DNA from 4 places in the Exiguobacterium sp. s161 genome. Region 1 is predicted to be linked to each of the others. Evidence: riboswitches for the same ligand, from Rfam matches in the RefSeq annotation. Region 1 holds a riboswitch; each other region holds the start of a gene.

Region 1 (2,205 bases):
TAGTTTGATTTCACCGTCGAGTGAGAGTTTCCCGAAGACGGTCGTTAGAATCGCAGAAAAGTCGCGCGATACGTTATGTTCCGGGTAACGAATCGTGATATATCCTTTGCCATCGCGCTCTTCGGTATGTACGACTTCCCCTTTGAACGAGGCGAGTTGTTGTTGTTCGAGATGATTCAGTTCCGTCCAAGAACCGACTGTCAGACCAAGCGCGAGTTGTTCAGCGCGTTGCTCGAGTCGATCACGGGCAGTCAATTGATAAGTAGCAGTGATATAAGCCATGTCTTTCCTCCTTCAACAAAAAAATGGTCTCTCGTCAGCGACAAGAGACCATGAATGATTCGAACGTGGACTCTTATCTGTCAGCTTAGTAGCTGCAAGAATTAGCACCGTGCCAAAAGGTCGGTTGCTGCGACATCGTAGGGCTTGTCCCTCCGTCTGCTCTTGATAAGAATTGGATGAAATTGTGAAATCTAATTGCAATTTTTACATGAGAATCGCTACTTGTCAAACTATTTTTAGAAAATTTATTTTTTTGAAAATACTCTTTCTATAGATGGCATAAAAATGATATCCGTTTCTGCTTGATTTCGATTTGACAGCGAGGAAGTCGATTGCGTAAGATTCAAATCAATATCACACACGACAACTACATACGACTCTTATCGCGAGTTGGCAGAGGGAATTGGCCCGATGACGCCGCAGCAACCGACCACTAGGCACGGTGCTACATCCAACAGACGTTTCGTCTGAGAGATAAGAGGACGCAGTGACTTTTCTGCGCCTCTTTTCGATGACGAAAAGAGGCGCTTTTTCGTGTATCACATAGGGGGAAACTGAGATGACATATAAAGCATTCACAGAACAGGACGCGATTGATCGTGTTCGGACATTAGGACTGATCGGCGACGGAACTGTCGAAGCAGAAGAGATTGGCGACGGGAACCTCAACCTCGTCTTTCGGATTCGAGAAGGCGAACATCGCTTGATTTTAAAACAAGCATTACCATATGCGAAGGTCGTCGGGGAGAGCTGGCCGTTATCGCTCGAACGAGCGTGGATCGAGCAATCCGCACTCCGTGAATTCGCACGGCATGCCGTACCGTTCGTGCCGCGTGTTTTTCATGCTAGTCATGAAGAGGCGTATACGGTCATGGAAGATCTTTCACATCTGACGATCGTTCGAAGCGGTTTACTCGCAGGTGAACAGTATCCGTTGCTTGCGGAACATATCGGTTCTTATCTCGCTCGGACGTTATTCCATACATCGGACTTTGCACTTGGTCCGGTTGAAAAGAAACGTGTCGCCCGAACGTACTACAATCCAGACTTGTGCGACATCACGGAAAAATTAATCTTCACGGATCCGTTTCATGACGCGGAAACGAACGAGATTGAAGCCGGACTCGAAGAAGAGGTGGCACGTCTATGGGCAGACGATGAGTTGAAACGCGAAGTCGCAAAACTCGAAGCGCTCTTCATCACGAAAGGAGATGCATTGCTGCACGGCGATCTACATACAGGCAGCATCTTCGCCTCGGCGACGGAAACGAAAGTCATCGATCCAGAATTCGCCTTTTATGGTCCATTCGGATTCGATGTCGGGCAGTTCATTGCGCATCTATTCTTCGCAGCATATCCGGATTACCCTACACGACGTGACGCCCGAATCAAGGATATCGATACGTTCTGGCTGACGTTCGCTTCAACGTTCCGTGCATTATGGGAACGGGAAGCCGTCGAACCATTCCGGACATCGGGGCTCGTCGACGATGTATTGAGCACGATCTTGCAGGATGCCCTTGGCTTTGCCGGTTGCGAATTGATTCGGCGGACGATTGGTCTTGCACCGGTCGCTGATTTAGAATCAATCGATTCAACGACGGAACGCTTAGAGCGGAAACGTCACGCTCTTCGTCTAGGAGCGGCGTTAATCAAACGCCGTACAGAATGCCGGACATTCGATGATTTACGAAACTTTGACGTAACGGAGGAACTCAGCCGATGACTACATTCGTTCAAAGTATCCGTTACGAAGATCGTATCTTGACGATTCTCGATCAGACACGTCTACCGCAAGAAGAGCACTATGAAGTCATTGCTGATCTCGCGCAAGCGGTTGAGGCGATTAAGCAACTGCGCGTTCGAGGCGCACCTGCGATCAGCTTATTCGGTGGATTCGTGCTCGTTCAAGAAGCATACCGG
Region 2 (2,205 bases), on a different contig from region 1:
GGACACAACGTTTGATTGACGGGAAACCAGCGAACTACGATGATCCGATCATCCTAGTCGGAGCGTCGGAATCGTATGAGCCACGTTGCCGTCATTGCCATGAGGTACCTGGAAAACCGAAGCCGCTCCAATCGGTGCAGCACCAAGAAAATTAAAAAAAGACGTACCGATGATGGTCGTCCTTTGATGTAGCAGCTATTTGCTTCCATATGGAAACGAATAGCTGTTTTTTTGATTCAGCCTGTTTCTTGCGAAAACTGACACGATTGTTCGATAAAGCGAATCGTCTCACGAACAATCAAATCCTGATCATGATCGAGTGTCGCAACGTGATACGAGTTCAGTAAACAGTAGCTTCGTTTATCATTTGTTCCGATGTGCTGGTGCAGATAATCCGAGCTCGAAGGTGGAACGACGTGATCGGTCGCTGAGTAAAGAATCAATGTCGGTAGAAGGATCGATCCAAGGCGTCCTTTTGTTTCATCCATTAGGCGAACAAGTTCGAACGCACAACGGCTCGGAACAAGATCATAGATGATTTCAAAGGCTGCTCGCTTAATGTCCGGTGCGCCTTCCGGTAAATACTCTGGACCGTCCTCGAACGAAAGTGATTCATAGGATGGAACGGAGAGTGCGGCATTGATCGTAATGATGCCGGCAAACGGAATCCCGTCAGCGGCGAGCGACAGCGCAAGCGTCGCACCCATCGATTGACCGATGACGAAGACTTGATCGCATGTTTCTTGTAAACGTTCATAGCCGTCTTGCAGGCTTTGCTTCCAACATCGAGCAGTCGATTGTTCGAACTCGCGGACGTTCGTTCCATGTCCACGTAAGCGCGGGGCATAGACGGTAAAACCTTCAGCAGCGAATGCCTCACCGACGTCCCGGACACTTTGCGGAGTGGCGTTAAAACCATGACAGATTAGAATGCCGATCGATCCACCTTGAAAATAAAACGCTTCAGCACCAGTCAATACAGGATAGTTCATCATTACTATTTTTCCTCCATTCATGAAAAAAACTCGTCGACGTCACTGCTTGGACGCCCACGAGTTTTTCACCGTATCATCCAAAGCCGCGCTTTGCTGGTCGGAGCACCTTACAAATTGCAGGTTGCCGTGAAGTCATAGAGCCAGGTCTCTCGTTCACTCTTGATAAATATCATATTGGAATTGTCGGAATAATCATTGAAACGATGGTAGCACGACCAAAAATGACTTGTCAAATCTTTCTTGACGAATCGTGATCCGTTCATTAAGCTAATTCATAACTTGTAAATCCATCGATATGCGCCAAATGGATTATTTTTGCAAAGTTGGTTGACTTTTAAAGTTTCGACCCGTAATGTAAAAATTAGTTTTACGACATAAGCAACAACGCAACAACACACATACGAATTTCATACCGCAATACTTATCCAGAGAGGTGGAGGGACTGGCCCTACGAAACCTCGGCAACAGACTCATTATGAGCACTGTGCCAATTCCATCAGACAGATGTCTGAGAGATGAGTGGAGTGGATTCTGCCACTGTGCGGATCCAGGTCTCTTCTTGTTTCTCAAGAAGGGACCTTTTTTGTTGAATGAAGGGGGAAAACGGAATGATTGCATTTCATCAAGTCAAAAAAACGTACGTCACGAAAGATCAGACGATTGCAGCGCTCGACGGTGTCGACCTGACGATCGAGAAAGGCGAAATCTTTGGTGTCATCGGCTTTAGCGGTGCCGGGAAAAGTTCACTGCTCCGCTGTGTCAATCTGTTAGAACGACCGACGTCAGGAACGGTGACGGTCGATGGGGAAGATTTAACGCAACTGTCTCCGAAAAAATTACGCCAAGCAAAACAACGGATTGGAATGATCTTTCAGCACTTCAATCTATTGAATGCGAACACGGTCTTTACGAACGTTGCAAAACCACTCGTTCTCGCAGGCGTCAAGAAAGATGAGATTCGCCGTCGGGTGACGGAGTTGCTCGAATTCGTCGATCTCGCGGACAAGGCGGATCATTATCCAGATCAATTGTCGGGTGGGCAGAAACAGCGCGTTGGTATCGCCCGGGCACTCGCGACGCAACCTTCCGTCCTTTTATGTGACGAAGCGACGTCAGCACTTGATCCCCAGACGACACATCATATTCTTCAGTTATTAAAACGGATCAATGCAGAGTACGGGATCACGATTCTTTTGATTACCCACGAGAT
Region 3 (2,205 bases), on a different contig from region 1:
GCGTATTTTCCGTCAACGATGTATCATCGTAATCAGGATGACGGGCTTCGTCGAGTACGACGTTCTCAAGGACGGTTCCGAAACGGATCGCGTCAAAGATTTGTGGTTCTTTTTCACGCGATAGATTGACCGTCTTCGCATAACATCCCCCTTCGATGTTGAAGACACCATCGTGCGACCAACCATGCTCATCGTCACCGATCAATTGACGGCTATCATCGGCTGAAAGGGTGGTCTTACCAGTACCAGATAGACCGAAAAACAAGGCGACGTCGCCTTCGTGTCCGACGTTTGCCGAGCAGTGCATCGAAAGGACGTTTTCTTGTGGCAAGAGGTAGTTCATGACGGAAAAGATCGACTTTTTGATTTCTCCAGCGTATTCCGTTCCACCGATCAAGACGATTCGGTGTTCGAACGACATCGCGATGAACGTCTCGGAGTTCGTTCCGTCAACGGCAGGATCTGCTTTGAAATGTGGCGCGTAGACGACCGTGAACGGTTCGAAGGCAGCCACTTCAGGATACTCGCGTAAAAAGAGTTGTTTGGCAAACAGGTTATGCCAAGCATATTGTGTGAGCACACGGACCGGAAGGGTGAAGTGCGTATCTGCTCCAGCAGCAGCTTCTGTGTAATAGAGATGGTCAGCTTCGTTCATGTAACGAAGAACCTTTTGCAACAATTGTTCAAATTTGTCTCCATCCATTGGTTGGTTGACATGACCCCAATCAATGTGAGACTCGCAGGAAGAATCACGGACGATGAACTTATCTTTTGGTGAACGACCTGTAAATTTCCCCGTTTCTACAGATAATGCGCCGTTCTCAGCAAGGACACCTTCTTCGTTTCGAATCGCATGTTCGACAAGTTCAGCAACAGATAGTTGTTTGAACACATGCTCTTTCTTGAGTAGTTCTTCGATATTCAGGACCGTCATCGGCATCCTGACCCCACCTTTCCCCTACGTTGGTTTTGGCTCACTGCATTTAGTATGACACATTTATTATATATGACATACTAAAGGGAGAGCAATCATTTTCTAGTGCTGATTTCTATTTATCTGGAAACGCTTTCAGCATTAACAGTTTAACATCTCTTTCAAAAAGTTTCGACTAGAATTTGAAACCTTGCTTGACAGAGTAGTTACAACTTTATATCATGTAATTCGTAACGGATACTCTTATTCTGAGCAGGTGGAGGGAACAAGGCCCGAAGAAACCCGGCAACCGTCCTACATTAATTCACATATTAATGAGGGAAAAGGTGCTCTCCTGAAGCGAAGTAAACACTTCGAACGATAAGAGGGTAAAGGAAGAACGCACAACCTTTCCCTGACCATTTTTTGGACTTGGAAAGGTTTTTTTCATTTTACCGTCCCACTCAACTAGGGGAAATGAGTACACCGTCAAATTCTTTTTTGGGAGGGTCATACATGACAAACCTTAATCGCCGACTATTCACGTCGGAGTCAGTCACTGAAGGTCATCCAGATAAAATCTGTGACCAAATTTCGGATTCAATTCTTGATGCAATCCTCGCAGCGGATCCAAACGCGCGTGTTGCGGCAGAAACTTCTGTTACAACAGGTCTCGTTCTCGTTGCAGGTGAGATCACGACATCGACTTACGTCGACATTCCAAAAGTCGTCCGTGAAACGATTCGTGAGATCGGTTATACACGCGCGAAATACGGTTTCGACGCGGACACATGTGCTGTATTGACATCAATCGATGAGCAATCAGCAGACATCGCTCTTGGTGTCGACCAAGCGCTTGAAGCACGTGAAGGTAGCATGTCTGATGCAGAAATCGATGCAATCGGTGCAGGAGACCAAGGTCTCATGTTCGGTTACGCAACGAAAGAAACGCCAGAACTCATGCCACTTCCAATCTCGCTCTCACACCGTCTCGCACGCCGTTTGGCAGAAGTGCGTAAAAACGGTCAACTCGACTACCTTCGTCCGGACGGAAAAACACAAGTCACGGTCGAATACAACGAGAACAACGAGCCGGTTCGTGTCGATACGATCGTTATCTCGACACAACACGCAGAAGAAGTCACGCTTGAGCAAATCCAAGCTGACTTGAAAGAACACGTCATCACACCGGTCATCCCGGCTGAATACATCGACGCAGCAACGAAATTCTTCATCAACCCAACTGGCCGTTTCGTCATTGGCGGACCACAAGGAGATGCTGGATTGACTGG
Region 4 (2,205 bases), on a different contig from region 1:
GGTATAACAGTTCTGACATGGAATCACCTGATTTCTAAAGTGAGTATACTTGTATACAAGTTAGTATAAACGTTTTTTTCTAAAATGCAAACGCTTAACTTACATTTTAGTGATTCAAGCAGGAATCAGGAAAATGGTTTCCGATATGTTAGGGTGAAGGAGTAAGTAACGAATCGATTAGTTAAAAAGGAGGTAATGCATATGCATGTTTTAGTCGTAGGTGCCGGAGCAGTTGGAGGTTATTTCGGGGGACGTCTTGCTGAGCAAGGGGAACAGGTGACATTCCTTGTTCGTCCGAAGCGCTATGAACAATTACAAAAGACAGGGTTACAGATCACTAGTCCTCATGGTGATGTTATGATCACGCCTCAGTTAGTGACACGAGACATGCGACTGAATCACACATTTGATGTCGTCTTACTTTCGACGAAAGCCTATCACTTGGATGATGTCCTACAGGATCTTGCGCCATTTGTTTCGAGCGAGACGTACATCATTCCTTTGTTGAACGGCATGCAGCATATACGACGGTTAACAGAAGTCTTCGGAGAAGATCGAGTACTGGGCGGACTTTGCTTCATTGAATCGACGCTTGATGCAGAAGGGCGTATTGTACAGACAAGCCCGTCGCATCGGCTATTGTTTGGTTCACGAACCGGTAAACCAACAGCGCGTTTAGAGGAGATTGCAACACGTTTTGCGAAAGCGAAGGCACCGATGGCGTACTCGATGCATATCATGGATGACATGTGGCAAAAGTACCTCTTCATTTCGACATTTGCGGGCGTGACGACACTATTTCGCTCTGCCATCGGTCCAATTCGCAAGGACCCAATTGGTCATCAGATGATTCAAGACGTCATGAAGGAAGCGAAGCGAGCGATGGAAGAACAAGGCGCAGTCTTTAATGACGATGTAGAAGCGGTCTTGCTGAAGCAGATGCATGCAATGGAAGACACGATGAAATCATCGATGTTACGGGACATGGAAAAGGGTCAGCCCGTCGAAGTGAAACATTTCTTTAGTACTTTGCTCGAAACACGCTCTTCACGTCATCTTCAACTGATTGAATCTAATTTATGGATCTATCAAAAAAATCGGGAAATGCCTGTTGACTGAATTATCTGCATTCTGATATGGTTAGGAACAATTACATACTTATCCAGAGAGGTGGAGGGACTGGCCCTATGAAACCTCAGCAACAGGTCGAAAGATACTGTGCTAATTCCTGCGGGTGCTGCACCCGATCGATAAGATTTCCGAATTGTCGACCGACGCATCCGTGAGGATGCGTTTTTTGTTTGAAATAGGTGGAATGAGGAGGAAATGGATTCATGAAAACGAGCGGAGCATTTCGACGCAAGATGGAATCACGTCATCTGATCATGCTGTCGTTAGGTGGTGTCATTGGAACCGGATTATTTTTAAGTACAGGTTATACGTTGGAACAAGCAGGACGTGTCGGAACGATTTTATCGTATTTGATTGGGGCCGTCGTCGTTTACTTAGTCATGTTAAGTCTCGGTGAACTCGCCGTGCACATGCCGGAAACCGGATCATTCCATAAGTACGCAACGAAGTACATCGGACCCGGCACCGGTTATACAGTGGCCTGGCTCTACTGGCTGACATGGACGGTCGCCCTTGGTTCAGAATTCACGGCAGCAGGCATTTTAATGCAACGTTGGTTCCCGTCGATTCCTGTATGGGTGTTCAGCGCATTGTTCGCTGCGATGATCCTTGGTATCAACGTCTTGAAGGTTCGCGTGTTCGCTGAAGTCGAGTTTTGGTTTTCCGCCATTAAGGTCGTGACAATCATTGCTTTCATTTTACTCGGTGCGGGAGCGATCGTCGGCTTTATTCCACTGCAAGATGGTAGCCCGGCTCCATTCTTTTCTTCGTTAACCGAAGGCGGGTTGTTTCCAAATGGCGCTTTCGTCATCTTCATGACGATGCTTGCCGTGAACTTTGCTTACTCGGGAACGGAACTAATCGGTGTCGCGGCGGGTGAAGCAGTCGATCCGAAACGGACGATTCCGCTTGCGATCCGAACGACGATTTTGCGACTCGTCCTCTTCTTCGTCGGTACGATCATCGTATTAGCCGTCTTATTGCCAACGGATGGGAAAGGTGTACTCGAAAGTCCGTTCGTCGCCGTGTTCGAACGAATCGGAATTCCCTACGCAGCAGACGTGATGAACTTCG

The links. A riboswitch is a leader RNA that binds a small molecule or an ion and turns the genes downstream of it on or off. The one in region 1 is predicted to bind S-adenosylmethionine.
Region 2: it holds a riboswitch for S-adenosylmethionine, as region 1 does, so the genes downstream of both, KNQ14_RS00400 (alpha/beta hydrolase) here and mtnK (S-methyl-5-thioribose kinase) in region 1, are expected to answer to the same signal.
Region 3: it holds a riboswitch for S-adenosylmethionine, as region 1 does, so the genes downstream of both, metK (methionine adenosyltransferase) here and mtnK (S-methyl-5-thioribose kinase) in region 1, are expected to answer to the same signal.
Region 4: it holds a riboswitch for S-adenosylmethionine, as region 1 does, so the genes downstream of both, KNQ14_RS11560 (amino acid permease) here and mtnK (S-methyl-5-thioribose kinase) in region 1, are expected to answer to the same signal.

Annotation. Positions count from the first base shown of each region.
Region 1 is NZ_JACSNH010000006.1:21,747-23,951, reverse strand. It holds gene KNQ14_RS13725 (2,3-diketo-5-methylthiopentyl-1-phosphate enolase) at 1-282, opposite strand, end outside; SAM riboswitch class I at 353-454, opposite strand; SAM riboswitch class I at 660-763, shown strand; gene mtnK (S-methyl-5-thioribose kinase) at 842-2,008, shown strand; gene mtnA (S-methyl-5-thioribose-1-phosphate isomerase) at 2,005-2,205, shown strand, end outside.
Region 2 is NZ_JACSNH010000001.1:67,030-69,234, forward strand. It holds gene KNQ14_RS00395 (thymidine kinase) at 1-155, shown strand, start outside; gene KNQ14_RS00400 (alpha/beta hydrolase) at 237-995, opposite strand; SAM riboswitch class I at 1,063-1,164, opposite strand; SAM riboswitch class I at 1,414-1,517, shown strand; gene KNQ14_RS00405 (methionine ABC transporter ATP-binding protein) at 1,604-2,205, shown strand, end outside.
Region 3 is NZ_JACSNH010000001.1:533,882-536,086, forward strand. It holds gene pckA (phosphoenolpyruvate carboxykinase (ATP)) at 1-940, opposite strand, end outside; SAM riboswitch class I at 1,175-1,301, shown strand; gene metK (methionine adenosyltransferase) at 1,430-2,205, shown strand, end outside.
Region 4 is NZ_JACSNH010000004.1:70,487-72,691, forward strand. It holds gene KNQ14_RS11550 (GntR family transcriptional regulator) at 1-19, opposite strand, end outside; gene KNQ14_RS11555 (ketopantoate reductase family protein) at 202-1,119, shown strand; SAM riboswitch class I at 1,156-1,257, shown strand; gene KNQ14_RS11560 (amino acid permease) at 1,335-2,205, shown strand, end outside.